Cohnella herbarum: one gene and its partner. The protein of the gene in region 2 binds, or shares a complex with, the protein of the main gene of each other region. Links are inferred from orthologs where the notes say so. Each region holds a gene or a part of one and is shown on either strand. Other genes may lie near its edges.

Evidence for each region.
Region 1: the proteins of HH215_RS03645 (region 2) and smc are in contact, whole or in part, in a crystal structure (PDB 3ZGX), measured with the Bacillus subtilis proteins. The link is inferred for Cohnella herbarum from one-to-one orthologs.

The regions. Positions count from the first base shown.
Region 1 is NZ_CP051680.1:2,159,633-2,168,123, reverse strand. The notes cover bases 265-4,432. They hold smc (chromosome segregation protein SMC), read left to right. Parts: upstream 265-662; coding sequence 663-4,232; downstream 4,233-4,432. Other genes in these bases: HH215_RS09715 (hypothetical protein), read right to left, coding at 4,229-4,432; rnc (ribonuclease III), read left to right, coding at 265-632. Also shown: more of rnc, read left to right, coding at 1-264; more of HH215_RS09715, read right to left, coding at 4,433-4,528; signal recognition particle-docking protein FtsY, read left to right, coding at 4,636-5,643; HH215_RS09705 (PucR family transcriptional regulator), read left to right, coding at 6,075-7,682. UniProt on the Bacillus subtilis protein: Required for chromosome condensation and partitioning.
Region 2 is NZ_CP051680.1:888,727-895,972, forward strand. What follows is about bases 1,767-4,689. They hold HH215_RS03645 (segregation and condensation protein A), read left to right. Parts: upstream 1,767-2,793; coding sequence 2,794-3,585; downstream 3,586-4,689. Other genes in these bases: HH215_RS03635 (bifunctional 3,4-dihydroxy-2-butanone-4-phosphate synthase/GTP cyclohydrolase II), read left to right, coding at 1,767-2,169; ribH (6,7-dimethyl-8-ribityllumazine synthase), read left to right, coding at 2,211-2,681; scpB (SMC-Scp complex subunit ScpB), read left to right, coding at 3,554-4,171; HH215_RS03655 (DUF2953 domain-containing protein), read left to right, coding at 4,272-4,689. Also shown: bifunctional diaminohydroxyphosphoribosylaminopyrimidine deaminase/5-amino-6-(5-phosphoribosylamino)uracil reductase RibD, read left to right, coding at 1-255; ribE (riboflavin synthase), read left to right, coding at 258-923; more of HH215_RS03635, read left to right, coding at 940-1,766; more of HH215_RS03655, read left to right, coding at 4,690-4,955; HH215_RS03665 (extracellular solute-binding protein), read left to right, coding at 5,769-7,246. UniProt on the Bacillus subtilis protein: Participates in chromosomal partition during cell division. May act via the formation of a condensin-like complex containing Smc and ScpB that pull DNA away from mid-cell into both cell halves.

The DNA of each region.
Region 1 (8,491 bases), 1.3 Mb from region 2 along the record:
AAGCGTTCACGCATACTTCTTACGTGAATGAACAACGAGGAGCGCGAATCGCGGATAACGAGCGGTTGGAATTTCTCGGGGACGCCGTACTTCAGTTGACGGTATCCGAATATTTGTATCGCCTCTACCCGGATTCTCCGGAAGGGGAAATGACCCGTTTGCGGGCGAGTATCGTCTGCGAACCATCGCTTGTCCGTTTTGCCGAGGCGCTCGAATTCGGGCAGGTCGTGCTGCTCGGCAAAGGGGAGGAGCAAACGGGAGGCCGGACTCGGCCTTCCTTGCTCGCGGACGCGTTCGAAGCTTTCTTGGGCGCGCTTTATTTGGATCAAGGGTTGGATGCCGTTCGGGATTTTCTGGAGCGTCATCTTTTCTCTCAGTTATCTCGCGACGGTCAAGCTCCGCTGAAAGACTATAAAACGGAGCTTCAAGAGAAGGTTCAACAGTTGTCTATGGGCGCTCTGGATTACCGGATCATAGAAGAACGAGGCCCCGCGCACGATCGGGAATTCGTCTCCGTCGTGTCCATCGGCAAGCAGCGTTTAGGCAAGGGGATCGGGCGTTCGAAGAAAGAAGCGGAGCAGCAAGCCGCCTCTCAAGCGCTTACCGCGTTTGCGAAACAGTATCCCGGGTAACCGATTGACTCGAGAGGAGTAATTATCCTTATGTTTTTGAAAAGAATCGAGCTGGCTGGGTTTAAGTCGTTCGCGGATCGCACCGAGTTGGAATTCGTACGCGGCATTACGGCGGTCGTCGGACCGAACGGCAGCGGTAAAAGCAACATCTCGGACGGCATCCGCTGGGTACTCGGCGAACAAAGCGCGAAATCGCTTCGCGGCGGCAACATGCAGGATGTTATTTTTGCCGGAAGCGATACCCGTAAAGCGGTTAACTTCGGCGAGGTATCTTTGACGCTTGACAATATGGACAAGGCGTTGCCCTTGGACTTCAGCGAGGTTACGGTTACCCGCAGGGTTCATCGGAACGGAGACAGCGAATATTTAATCAACAAGCAGCCTTGCCGTCTGAAGGACATTACGGAACTGTTCATGGACACGGGGATCGGCAGGGAAGCCTATTCGATTATCGGACAAGGCCGCATCGAAGAGATTTTGAGTACGCGTTCCGAGGATCGCAGAGGAATATTTGAAGAGGCTTCCGGAATCGTAAAGTACAAGAGTCGGAAAAAGGAAGCTCAGAAGAAGCTCGAAGATACCGAGAACAACCTGATTCGGATTCACGATCTTGTCAGCGAGCTTAAAGGTCAGATCGAGCCTCTGAAGGAGCAGTCCGAGAAAGCCGAATTGTACAAAACGTTAAAAGACGAATTGAAAAACAAAGAAATCGCGCTATACGTTCATCAGATTGAAGGCGTTCATACGAATTGGACGCAAACGAACGAGAAACTGACGGCTCTTCGCGACGAGCAGCTTGGATTATCGACGTTCGTCAGCAAGCACGATGCGATCTTGGAAGAAGAACGGCAAACGCTCGTCCAATTGGAAGAGCATCTCGAGAGACTTCAGGATGAACTGCTTCGTTGCAGCGAAGAAACCGAGAAATCCGAAGGTTACGTGGAATTGCTTAACGAGCGTAGCGGGCATTTGGAACGGACGCGCGAAGGATTGCGGCAGTCTCTCGCTTCGGCGGAAGAGCGGTTCGAGCAAGCGACCGCGGAAGAGGCGGTACTAAAAACCAAGCGTGCCCAATTGGAGTCGGAGTTGGTGGAATTGTCCGCTAAGCTGGCGGACGAAGAGGATAGATTAGCTCTGGCGGACGGGAGCACGGAAGTCGAGGAGCGGCTGAAAGCCGATCTGTTCGATACGTTAAACGCGATGGCTCAGGCGCGTAACGACATCCGTTACGGCGAAGGCCAACGCGAAGTGTTGGAACGGCGCGTGGCCCGGATCGCCGAAGAGGAAACGAAGTGGCGCGAGCAAATGGACGGGCTGCAAGCCAAGCGCGCATTGCTTGAAGAGCGGGTTGCCGCAGTTACCCGCGCGCTGACCGAAGTACGCGACCGTTACGTCGCGGAAGGGGCTAGATCGGGCGAGGTGCAGCGCAAACTCGAGGAATCGCAAGCGGCGGTGCGCCGGTTCGAACAGAAGAAGGAAGCCCTTGTATCCCGTAGGGACACGATTAAAGAGCTGCAGAACGATTACGACGGCTTCCAGCACGGCGTTCGCGAAGTGCTTAAAGCCTCGAAACGCGGTTCTCTCCATGGCGTGCACGGTGCCGTAGCCGAGTTGATCAGCGTGCCGGGGCATTTGGAAGTCGCGATCGAAACCGCATTAGGAGCGGCTTTGCAGCATATCGTCATGGAAGACGAGAAAAGCTCGCGGACCGCGATCGCATACTTGAAGCAAAGACAATCGGGCCGCGCGACGTTCTTGCCACTAGACGTCATTCGAGCCAGAAATATGTCGGATAGCGATCGTCGCACGCTTGAACAGGCCGAAGGTTTCATCGGTATCGCAGCAGAGCTTGTCGGCTCCGAACCGAAATATTCGGCGATCGTGAGCAGCATGCTCGGCAACGTGCTTATCGCAGAGAACTTGGAACTTGCGAACCGGATCGCTTCAAGGTTGCAGTACCGGTTCCGCGTCGTCACGCGCGACGGAGACATCGTTAATGCCGGAGGTTCGATGACGGGCGGTAGCCTGCAGAAGAAATCCTCCAGCTTGCTCGGGCGACAGCGCCAGCTGGAAGAGCTGGAGCGCGAGATCAAGGAAGCGGAAACGGCGAGAGAACGCTCGAAAGCGGAAGCCGATGACTTGAAGAAAGAGCTGGCCCAAGTCGGACAGAACATAGAGCAGCTTCGAAACGCCGGGGAGCAAGAGAGGCTAAACGAGCAGCAAGCGGCGGGGGAGTTAACCCAATTGCTGCAGGACGAGAAGCTGTTAGAGGAACAGAAGGCGGAGCTGCAAAGCGAGAAAGCGGCTTTCGACGCGGAAGCGGGAGGGCTGAATTCCAGCAAGGAAGAAGCCGAAGCAAGGCTCGCCGCCCTTACCGAAGAGGAGAAACGCATCCAAAGCCGGATTCAAGAGGCCGAGGAGCTGCGGCGCAAGAGCGCATCCGCGAAGGAAGAGCTTCAGGCGATGCTGACCGAGCTGAAAGTGTCTATCGCTCGGATTGAACAATCTCGCAGCGCCTTGGATGAGCAGTCCAACCGTCAGAGAGCCGAAATATCGCGCTTAACGGCGGAGAGAAAACAGCTCAAAGAGTCTCTTGAACACAATGAAGCGGAATCGGCGCGTACGTTGGAAGAGTCCGTTGAGCATAGGGAACGATTGAACGAGCTTCGGATCCAGAAGAAGCAATTCACAGAAAATCTCGAGTTCAAACGCGCGGACCGCGCGGAGAAGCAACGGGAACTGGAACTTAAAGAAGGCGAGACGAAGGATCAGCGGGCTAAGCTGAGAACCGTCGAAGAAGGTTTGCGTCAAGCGGAGATCGCGGTCAACCGAATGGATGTCGAGCTCGACAACCTGTTGCGGAAGTTGACCGAGGAATACGAGATCGGCTTCGAGCTTGCGAAGGAGCGGTATCCGGTTCCGGAAGACATCGTTAGTACGCAGAACGAAGTCCGCGACATGAAACGGAAAATATCTTCGCTCGGAGACGTGAACTTAGGAGCGATAGAGGAGTACAAACGCGTTTACGAGCGTTTCCACTTCTTGTCCGAGCAGGAGAATGACCTGATCGAGGCGAAGACGAAGCTGCACGGCATCATTCGCGAGATGGACGACGAGATGTCGAAGCGTTTCCGCACGACGTTCGAGGAGATACGCAAGCATTTCGTCGTCGTATTCTCCCGTATGTTCGGCGGAGGACGAGCGGATCTTATTCTGGTAGAGCCGGATCGACCGCTCGATACCGGGATCGATATCGTCGCCCAGCCTCCGGGCAAGAAGCTAACGAACCTTCAACTGTTGTCCGGGGGAGAGAGAGCGCTGACGGCCATCGCGCTGTTGTTCGCGATCCTTAACGTTAAGCCGGTACCGTTCTGCGTGCTTGATGAAGTAGAAGCGGCATTGGATGAAGCTAACGTGGCTCGTTATGCTCAATACATGCGCGAGTTTTCCGATTCCACGCAATTCATCGTCGTTACCCACCGTAAGGGAACGATGGAGGAAGCGGACGTGCTGTACGGGGTTACGATGGAAGAAGGCGGCGTATCCAAGCTCGTCTCCGTGCGGCTTGAAGACACTGAAGAGATGACTGCTACAGCTTAAGCGACGGGTGGTTCGTGGAGAAGAATAACGGTAGAAAACACCGTTAATTGCTCCAGAATGGGCTCATTGTGAGGAATAGCGGTGGAAAACACCGTTATTTGCTCCAGAATGGGCTCGTGGTGAGGAATAGTGGTGGAAAACACCGTTAATTGCTCCAGAATGGGCTCATTGTGAGGAATAGCGGTGGAAAACACCGTTATTTGCTCCAGAGTGAGCTTGTGGTGAGAAATAGCGGTGGAAAACACCGTTATTTGCTCCAGAATGGGCTCGTGGTGAGGAATAGCGGTGGAAAACACCGTTATTTGCTCCAGAATGGGCTCAAAGAGAGGAATAGCGGTGAAAAGCACCGTTATTTTTGCGAAGTGTCGTTTGTTGGAATAGCAATAGGTTGGAGGAAACGGGCATGAGTTTTTTCAAGAGGCTTAAAGAAAGCATCGCGTCGAAAACCGAAGCGGTAACGAGTAAGTTTCGCGACGGGTTGGCGAAAACTCGCGATGCTTTCGTCGGCAAAGTGGCTGAACTGTTCACGCGCCGCAAGAAAATAGACGAAGAGTTTTTCGAAGAGCTGGAGGAAATCCTGATCGGAGCCGACGTCGGCGTGAATACGGTCATGGGATTGATCGACGAGCTTCGCGATGAAGTGAAAAAACGCAAGATCGAGCAGCCGTCGGAGCTTCAGCCGATTTTGTCCGAGAAGCTTATCGCAATGCTGCAAGGCTCGGAGGAAGAAGTCGGGATCAAGGAAAATCCGAACGGGATAACGGTTATCTTGTTCGTCGGAGTCAACGGCGTCGGCAAAACGACGACGATCGGAAAGCTCGCTTGGCGATATAAGCAGCAAGGCAAGAAGGTGCTTTTGGCTGCGGGAGACACGTTCCGCGCGGGCGCGATCGAGCAACTGGAAGTGTGGGGCGGCAGAGTTGGCGTAGACGTTATCAAACAACAGTCGGGCTCCGATCCGGCGGCGGTTATGTTCGATGCGGTTCAAGCGGCGAAAAGGCAAAATGTCGACGTGCTCATCTGCGACACGGCCGGCCGTCTCCAGAACAAATCCAATTTGATGGAAGAGTTGGCGAAGATTCATCGCGTCATTCAGCGCGAAATTCCCGGAGCTCCCCATGAGACGTTGCTTGTGCTTGACGCAACGACGGGACAGAACGCGCTTCAGCAGGCGAAGCTATTCGGAGAGAAAAGCGGAGTCACAGGGTTAGTATTGACTAAGCTAGACGGCACTGCAAAAGGCGGAATCGTCATCGCAATCCGAAACGAGCTGTCGCTGCCGGTCAAGTTCGTCGGACTTGGCGAAAAAATGGACGATTTGCAACAGTTCGACGCGGACCAATTCGTGCATGCCTTGTTCGCGGATTTGGCGGTTAACGAGGATGCCGAAGGGGAACCTTCGAGTAATTGAATAAAAATGGAACGAGCCACCTTACTTGGGAATTTGCCGAGCATGGTGGCTTTTTTGCGGATCGTATAGTCTAACTAAATTCATCATCTTATGTTATATAAAATAACAAAGATATGACTTATTGCTTGTAAAAAACATTATTAATAACTAGAATCACCAATAATAAAGAAAATTTAATCCTTTATCTCTAACCAATACGTTACATACTTATTGCAAAGGAACAATTATACCTCTAAAATGTTATATATATTTACATACAAATCACATTAAATATCGCATCGTTGAACTCATTGAGCATTGACCTTTACTTCTTAAAGCGAGTGTACAAATAAGTCAGGTTTTCAGCCAGCATTCGATATCGAACCCGTTTCTTGCTTCGCGTCGCGATCAATAGATGACTTTCTGAACGACTTCTTAAAGGGGGGACGGACATGTATTTGACAGTTGAGCAGGCTTTGTCGGTATATCCTCTTTCGGAAGGGAAGCTTATAGCAGGGCATTCGGGTATCAATCGAATCGTAAAATCCGTAAACGTCATGGATGCGCCCGATATTACGGATTGGATCAAAGAAGGCGAAATGCTGCTATCTACGGCGTATCTTCTCAAAGACGATCCGGAGGATGCGATGCGTCTAATGCGCAGGCTTAACGACTGCGGATCCGTCGGACTTGGCATTAAGCTGGGCAGATTCTGGAACTGCGTGCCGGATGCGTTGATCGAGCAGGCGAACGACCTGGGTTTTCCGCTTATCGAGCTGCCTTACGCGTTTACGTTCTCGGACCAGATGAATGGGCTTTTTCAAGCCGAAATGAAACGAAACACGGGCATATTGCAAGATGTATTAAACAAACAAATCCGCTTAATGAGGTTTGCGCTTCAATCCGAGCCGATTCACCGGCTGTTCGCGGCTGTGACCGATATTATCGGAGACCCGGTTGCCGTTATCGGTTCCAGAGGCCAATTGGTCTATAACTCGTCGGACTTGTCCGAAGATGCGCTGTTAACAGGTCAGCAACCGACGATCAAGTACCCTAAATGGATTAAACGCAGCGACTGGCAAGCTTATCAGGTCCCTCTGATGAAACAGGAACTGTGGACGGGTTATGCGTTGTTTTTCAGTACCCGCTTGTTCCTGTCGCCGATAGAAGAGAGTCTCTATCTGCAAGCCGCCGAGCTGTTGTCTTACCATCTGAACTTTAATTACGAGGATTACTTCGAGCATTCCGTTCAGAAGGATTTCGGGATTGTTATCAAGCGGCATCTCAAGCACGGGCTCCCGATCGAGTCCGTTATCGAATACGAGCAACGCTGGGAGATCGATTTGTTCAAACAACCGTACCGCTGCGTGTTGACGGATTTCCCTTTAACCTTGCAATCCGAAGTTCGCGCGGAAAAACTGGAGTGTTTAAAGAAGGAATATTTAAGCCATGCGCGGTTACAGGAACTAAAGGGGATTCATTTCGTCGTAGACGAAGGGGTCGTTTCCTTATTTCCCGAACGAACGGAAGATGGCGGAGAAAGCTTGATCTCGGCTCTTGATTCGTGCTTCTCGGGGAAAGCCGACCGGGCGGAAGTGCCGACCGTGTCGATCAGCAGCAGGAAAAAGAAGCTCGAGCAGCTGTTCGAAGCCTTCGACGAATGCAGGGAAACCCATCGGTTGGCCAAGGACTGGGGAATGAACGACAAGTTGCTCAAATTCGAAACGCTGGACATGGCGTTTATTTTCGAATCGGTACCCAAGGAAAAAATGAAAACCTATTGCGCTCGTTGGTTAGGCGGGCTGTTGGGAAGAGATCCGGAATACGTGCAGGAAATGCTGAGGACTCTTGAAACTTATTTGGACAACGACGGGCAATTAAACGAAACGGCTAAGAGGCTGTTCATTCACCGGAATACGGCGACGTATCGAATCGAGAAGCTCGGCGAATTGCTCGACGTGGATTTCAAGAGTATCGACGATCTGCTGAGGTTGAAGTTGGCTTTCTTGTTCAGGAGGCTTCTCAATCGGGAGAACTCCGCTTCGGAACGCATACGGTAAAGGAAACAAGGTTTGCAATTCTGAGGAGGCGGCTCCATGACGATCAAACATATTCGCAATGCCATCATTATGACCATGAACGCCGGGAATGAAATCATTAAAGGCGACGTCGTTATCTCGAACAATTTGATTACGGCAATCGGCGAGAATTTGACGGTGAAAGCCGACGTCGTGATCGATGCCGGATGGAAGGTGCTGCTCCCCGGTTTCGTTCAAACCCATATTCACCTATGCCAAACGTTATTCCGCGGTCGAGCCGACGATTTGGCGTTGATTGATTGGTTGCGACTTAAAATATGGCCGCTGGAAGCCGCGCACGACGAAGATTCGGTTTACTACTCGGCATTGCTCGGGTTAGGAGAGCTGATCCGCAGCGGCACGACGACGATTCTCGATATGGAGACGGTAAGAGGGACGGATGCCGCTTTCAGAGCCATCGAGGAAAGCGGAATGAGGGCTCTCTCCGGCAAAGTGATGATGGATCACGGTACCGAAGTTCCTCTTGCGTTGCAAGAAAATACGGAATCATCGCTGCAACAAAGCGTGGATTTGCTGGAGCGATGGCATGGAGCTGCCAACGGTCGAATCCAATACGCCTTCTGCCCGCGCTTCGTCGTTTCCTGCACGGAGGAGTTGCTTATCGGGGTAAGGGATCTGTCGGAACATTACAAGGTGAAGGTCCATACGCACGCGTCCGAGAATTTGGATGAAATCGCCTTGGTCGAGGCGGAGCGCGGGATGCGCAATGTCGTATATCTCGATCACATCGGTCTTGCGAAACCGAATTTGATTTTGGCCCACAGTATTTG
Region 2 (7,246 bases):
GGAGGCGTCTTGAACGGCGCGATGCTCGAAGCGGGGTTGGTAGATAAGCTTATGCTTTTTTATGCGCCTATTCTCGTAGGCGGAACCGGTGCTCCCTCCGCATTCGAGTACACGGGCCCCGAAGAGATGTCTGCCGCGTTGCGGTTAAAGCGAGTCACGATGCAGGCTTTCGGCGATGATTGGTGCGTGACGGGTTACCCGGAAGTCAATTCTTCCGGTAACGTTCCCGCTGCAGCCGATCTGAAGGAGGAGTAAATATGTTTACTGGATTAATCGAAGAAATGGGCACGCTCAGATCGGTACAGCGTCGAGGGGAAGCCATGATTCTTAGCATCTCCGCTTCCAAGGTGCTTGAAGACGTGAAGATGGGCGATAGCATTTCCGTTAACGGAGTTTGCCTGACCGTGGTCGATTTCGATCGCAATACGTTCTCGGTGGACGTCATGCCGGAAACGTTCCGATTGACGAACTTGCACGCTATCCAAACCGGCAGCGCGCTGAACTTGGAAAGGGCGATGATGGCAGGGGCAAGATTCGGCGGGCACATTGTCCAAGGGCATGTGGACGGAACGGGAACGATCAGAGAGAGAACGGCGGAGGCTAACGCTGTCGTTTACACGATTGAACCTAACGATCCGAGTTTGCTAAGGCATGTCGTTCAGCAAGGCTCCGTTACGCTTGACGGGATTAGCCTGACGGTCGTATCGGTCGACAGAGAGAACTGTCGGTTTACGGTTTCGATTATTCCGCACACGCTGAAGGAAACCGTGCTTCAACACAAAAACGCGGGACATACTTTGAATATCGAATGCGATATTCTAGGCAAATACGTCGATCATCTATTGAACATGCGGGATAGCCAGCCCGGTCGCCGTTCAGGCGGGTTAACGGAGTCCATTCTGCGTGATAATGGTTTTATGTGAAAGGAGCGAGACAGACATGGTACAAAGTCATTTTGATTCGATAGAAGACGCGATTTACGATCTTATGCGAGGAAAAGTCATCATCGTCGTAGACGACGAAGACCGCGAGAACGAAGGGGATCTCGTAGCTCTTGCGGATAAAGCGACCCCGGAGGTTATTAACTTTATGATCCGCGAAGCGAGGGGGTTGTTGTGCGCCCCGATCACGCAAGAAAGAGCGGAAGCTCTTGACCTGCCGCCGATGGTCAGTCACAATACGGATTATCACGGAACGGCGTTTACCGTGTCCGTGGATCATGTTTCGACTACGACGGGCATATCCGCGCCGGAACGTTCCCAAACCGTTCTAGCCCTCATAGATCCCGCTGCAAGGGCTAGCGATTTCCGCAGGCCTGGACATATTTTTCCGCTCATCGCCAAAAAAGGCGGAGTACTAAGAAGAGCGGGGCATACGGAAGCGGCGGTCGATCTTGCCAGAATGTGCGGTTCTTCGCCTGCGGCCGTCATTTGCGAGGTTATTAAGGAAGACGGCACGATGGCCAGGCTACCTGATCTTGAAGTATTCGCTCAAGAGCATTCCCTTAAGCTGATCACGATCAAAGACTTGATCCATTATCGCAACGAGAAGGAAAAGCTCGTTAAACGGGAAGTCGACGTGAGATTGCCTACGGACTTCGGGACTTTCCAAGCCATTGCCTATACGAACGAAGTCGACAATAAGGAGCACGTTGCCTTCGTCAAAGGCACGATCGACGGGTCGCAGCCGGTGCTTGTCCGCGTGCACTCGGAGTGCTTGACCGGGGACGTTTTCCACTCGCACCGGTGCGATTGCGGTCCTCAACTGGAAGCCGCGCTGAAGCAGATCGACGAAGCCGGCAACGGAGTATTGCTCTACATGCGCCAAGAAGGCCGGGGAATCGGCTTAATCAATAAATTGCGAGCGTATGAACTTCAAGAGCAGGGGTTGGACACCGTCGACGCGAATATCAAATTGGGGTTCGCTCCCGATCTTCGGGATTATGGAATCGGCGCCCAGATTCTCAAGGATATCGGGATCAAGGATATTCGTCTTATGACGAACAATCCCCGTAAGATCAAAGGCTTGGAAGGCTATGGACTTAACGTGGTCGAGCGCGTACCGATTCAGATGACCGAGAACAAAGACAATACAGGATACTTGCACACCAAGAAAGCGAAGCTAGGACATTTGTTGTCATTCAAAGGCGATAAGGATTATGAAATCTAATCAACAATACTAAATTACAAACATTTGAGAGGATGAAAAATATGTCAGTCATTTACGAAGGTCACTTAATTTCCAAGGGGTTAAAATACGCGGTCGTGGTCGGCAGGTTTAACGAGTTCATTACGTCTAAATTGTTAGGCGGAGCGCTGGATGCGCTCAAACGTCACGGAGCGGAAGAAAAAGAAGTCGAGATCGCTTGGGTCCCGGGAGCGTTCGAAATTCCTTTTATCGCCCAGAAACTAGCAGAGAGCGGTAAATACGACGCTGTAATTACGCTTGGCGCGGTAATCCGCGGTTCTACTCCGCATTTCGACTACGTATGCAACGAGGTTGCCAAGGGCGTGGCGGCGATTTCGCTGAAAACGGGCGTTCCGACGATTTTCGGTGTGTTGACGACGGACAGCATCGAGCAAGCGGTTGAACGCGCAGGCACGAAAGCGGGCAACAAAGGCTGGGAAGCCGCGACGACCGCGATCGAAATGGCGAATTTGACGCGCGCGATATCGGGTTAATTTGTTATAATCGTGTAAGAGAGTTTAATAAGTCGGCTTTGCAGCGATGTCGAATCCGCTTCTTGCGTGGATTCGGGATCGAAAGCAGGCTTAGGCAGGAGGAGAAACCCGCGTGGCAATGCTCTACAAGCTCGAAACGTTCGAAGGGCCGCTCGATTTGCTGCTCCATCTCATCGACAAAGCAGAAATCGATATTCAGGATATTTCGATCAATGAAATTACGGATCAATATATGGAGTATTTGGCGGCCATGCAGGAGTTGGAGCTTGATATTACCAGCGAGTTTCTCGTGATGGCCGCAACCCTGCTCTCGATGAAGAGCAGGCAATTGCTGCCGAAGCCTCCGGTGACCGAGGAGCCTTGGTTGACGGTCGACGACGATGATTATTTGGATCCGCGCGAGGAATTGATCCGTAAGTTGCTGGAATACCGTAAATTCAAATCGGTTGCCGGGCAGCTTCGCGAGAAGGAATGGGACCGAAGCCAGGTCTACACTCGGGAACCTACGGATTTAACGCCGTTCGAGAAAGTCTTAAAGACCAATCCGGTAGAAGGACTTCACGTGGACGATCTCGTTAACGCATTCCAGAAAGCGATGCGGAGACTGGCCGGAAGGCACCGGGTATCTTCGATCCGCAAGGATGAAATCTCGGTGAAGGACCGGATTTTCGATATCATCGAAACGCTAAAAAGCCGCTCCTTTGACGGGAAATTATTATTTTCGCAATTGTTGACGGACGAGGATGATCGCGAAGAGATCGTCGTTACTTTTCTCGCCATTCTCGAATTGATGAAGCGGAAATGGATTTCCTGCCATCAAGGCGCTTTGTTCGATGAAATCGTGTTGTCGTGGACGGGGAGAGAGGATAATAATGGATTACTCGACATTGAAATCAGTACTTGAAGGACTGCTGTTCGTTTCCGGCGACGAGGGAATTACCGCAAAGACCGCCGCGGACGTAGTCGAGACGGATGTCGAAGTCGTCAAAGACGTACTGAAGGATTTGCAGAAGGAGCTAAACAAGAAAAACCGCGGAATTCGACTTGCCGAAGTGGCCGGCGGCTATCGGTTGACGACGGTCATCGAGCACGCTCCCTATTTCGAGAAGCTGGCCTATTCCCCCGCGAGATCTTCGTTGTCGCAAGCGGCGTTGGAAACGTTATCGATCATCGCTTACCGGCAACCGATTACGCGGGTGGAAATCGAAGAGATTCGCGGGGTCAAAGCCGATCGGGCCTTACATAACTTGGTTAACAAAGACTTGATCGAGGAAAAAGGCCGAGCGGATGCGTTGGGCAGACCGATTCTGTATGGCACGACAAAGTCGTTTCTTGATTATTTCGGGTTGGCGAGCATCGCCAGCTTGCCGGAACCGACAGTCTCGGAAGGCGACGACGAGTTGGAAGAAAGAACGAAAATGCTGTTCGATCGTATCGAAGGCCGACAGCTTTCCATGGAAGATATGGACAGGGAATTGGATTCGGATTGAGAGCAAATTGGATATTCTTTAAGGAAACTTCTTGAACTGCCTATTATAGGAATGAAGAAATGCCAGAAGGTCATACTACCCTAGGAAAGGCGGGGGAAGTATGGCCTTCTGGCTTTGGATCGCAGTATTGCTTGTCGTCGCAGGATTGGTTGCTGCGTTATTTTCGCGGATAAGAGTCCGGGTACGTTATTCGCGCAGCGGTCATTTGGATCAGCTCGTGGTCGTCATTCAAGCCGTATACGGTCTGTTTCAATACCAGGTCATCTTGCCGTCTATCGTTATTCGCGGCTGGAACGTGGTTTACCGTGAGAAAAGGGAAGACAATCTTGCCGGGCATAAACAGAAACAGAAGAAGCGGATGATTAACAGAGGGACGATACTTCGTTATGTCAGAGCTTATCGAGTGCTCTTGATGTCCACGAATAAATTCCGAAGATGGGTGAGACAAACCGCGAAAAAAGTGGAATGTACCCGATGGCGATTGGATTTTCGGGTAGGGACTGGAGACGCTCCTTCGACCGCCGTCGTTACTGGCTTGTTATGGGCGGTGTCCGGTTGCGCATCCGGTGTAGCGGGACAATATTTGACTCTTAAAACGGAACCGCATGGTCGAGTGACGCCGAATTATTCCTCTGCCGAGTTTACCGTCATCTGGGAAGCGGATTTTAGAATCCGCGTAATCTCCGCATTGGGGGCCGTTATGAAACTTGGAACGAATACGATTCGATTCGGAAAAGCCATTCGCGCTTGGCGAAGTTGGCTAACCGCTCCTAAAGAAGCGTAATTGAGGCGTCGTTGGAAGCAGAGAGCCTGAAGCCGGGCGCATAAAACACCATGCGAATCGGGCAAATTAGGTACACGAAAGGAGGAGATAATCATGTCCAATCAACACCCCATTAATGGACTTATGCAAACCGCCATGGAAAACATCAAGGATATGGTGGATGTCAACACGATCGTCGGAGAGCCAGTCCAAACACCCGATGGCAGCGTCATTCTGCCGATTTCCAAAGTCGGATTCGGATTTGCGGCCGGCGGCAGTGAATTTAACGGTATCGACGAGATGTCATCCGGAGGAACCTCGAATAAGTCCGGAGGTCAAGACGCGCACAATGCTTCCGTTTCGCTCCCGTTCGGGGAGGAAGCGGCGGCGGCGTGTCGATTACTCCGATTGCTTTTCTGGTCGTCGGGGCTCAGGGCGTCAAAGTCGTTCCGCTTGATAATCAGACCCACCTCCTAGAGCGCTTGATCGATGCCGCTCCGCAGTGGGTAGACAAATTAAAAAATGCTTTCCAGAAGAGCGCCTCTTCGGAATCGGGCGATAACATTCCATCGGTAACTTCCAACTCGTCAAACAACATTATGTAGGTTGGCCGATGCTTGGATCTACCGGGATGATTTTGACGGAGCTCATCTTAAGCGATAATAGGCGAATGTTTGCCAAACCGGCCACTTAGGCCGGTTTTTTGTTGTTCGTGATTCCGCTGAAACATTTCCCGATTTTTTGTTATTCCCTTAATAACGTTGTATTTCAAAGGGCACTACGGGGCTCTAGAATAAAAAACGGAAGACAACATTTATATAAGGGGGAAACCACTTGAAGCTCTTCGTTAGGCAACGTTTAATCGCCGTATGTACCGCAGCGTCTCTGTTAACCGGACTGCTTGCGGCGTGCAGTAATGGCGCAAACGATGGGGGGGCGCCGACCGCCGCTTCATCGACGCCGGCCGTCAGCGAGACGGTTAGCGAAACCGGCAGTGAGACGAGTAACACGGCGGATGGCGGCAAAATCCGCGTCAAATTCGATCCGCCTGTTACGATTTCGACCGCGGTCATACATACTCCGGTCACCAACGAGTTCAAGCAGGGTGAATCGCTCGAAAATAACGTGCATTTGCGATGGATGAAGGACGAAATGGGCATTAACGTCAAATTCGATTTTATCGTCGCCTCCGAGGATGACTTCAATACGAAGATCCGCCTCATGATGGTCGACAACAGCAAGCTGCCCGATGTGATGGCGCCTACCGCCGAGTTGGCGAGCAATTTGATTCAGGCAGGCAAGCTGCAGCCTCTCGACGAGGCGATCGAGAAGTATGCGTCGCCGAATCTCAAGAAGTTGTTTGCGCAATATCCCGATGTGTTCAGCGCAGTCAAGCAGGGCAGCAAAACGTATGGATTACCCGAGTTTTACATGGGAGACGAGGGTACCGTCATGTGGGTTCGCGAGGACTGGCTGCGGAAGCTGAAGCTTAAAGCGCCGGCCACGATTGACGAGTTGGAGGCGGTGCTCAAAGCGTTCACGGAAGACGATCCCGACGACAACGGTAAAGACGACACGATTGGACTTTCGGTTGCGCTGAAAAATTCCCCGTTCGAGTGGATGGCTTCGGCTGACGGATTGGTGGGAGCCTTCTCCGCCGCAATGGCCGATACGGCCAACATGAAGCAGTTTTGGCGCAGAGACGCAGATGGTAATCTAGCGAACGGCGTAATCGATCCTTCCATGAAAAACTTCCTTGCCAAGCTAAGCGACTGGAAAAGCAAGAACTATATCGATCCGGAAGCCGGGCTCAAGGCTCCGGAGCAGACGGTCGACCTGCTTGCCAGCGGCAAGGCCGGCGTTGTGTTCGGTCCTTCGTGGATGGGAGGATGGCCGCTGCAGGATCTGGAGAAAAACGTTCCCGGAGCGTCCTTCAGACCTTACCCGCTGCCAAGTGGGCCAGATGGTCTTGTAGGCCGCGCCGAGAAGCAGATCGCGAATAATTACGTCGTCTTCAGCAAAGATTTCGAGCAGATGGAAGCTTACTTTGCTTACTTGAACACGCTGTACGCCAAAAGCTTCGGGGAAGAGGATCCCTACTGGCTGCCTAAGTTCAAGGACGGCTGGTACGAAGGTTACGATTACGTAAAATGGGACGGCAAAATCGTCCGCCGCAATTTCAAGGAAGCCGGCGTACCGCAGGAACAATGGCCGATTCCGGACGGTCTAGGTGAAGGCATCAACCTTCCGATGAGTTTGCCGGGACGCGGTATACCGTACCAAATGGATGCCAGCTACAAGAAGTATTCGGA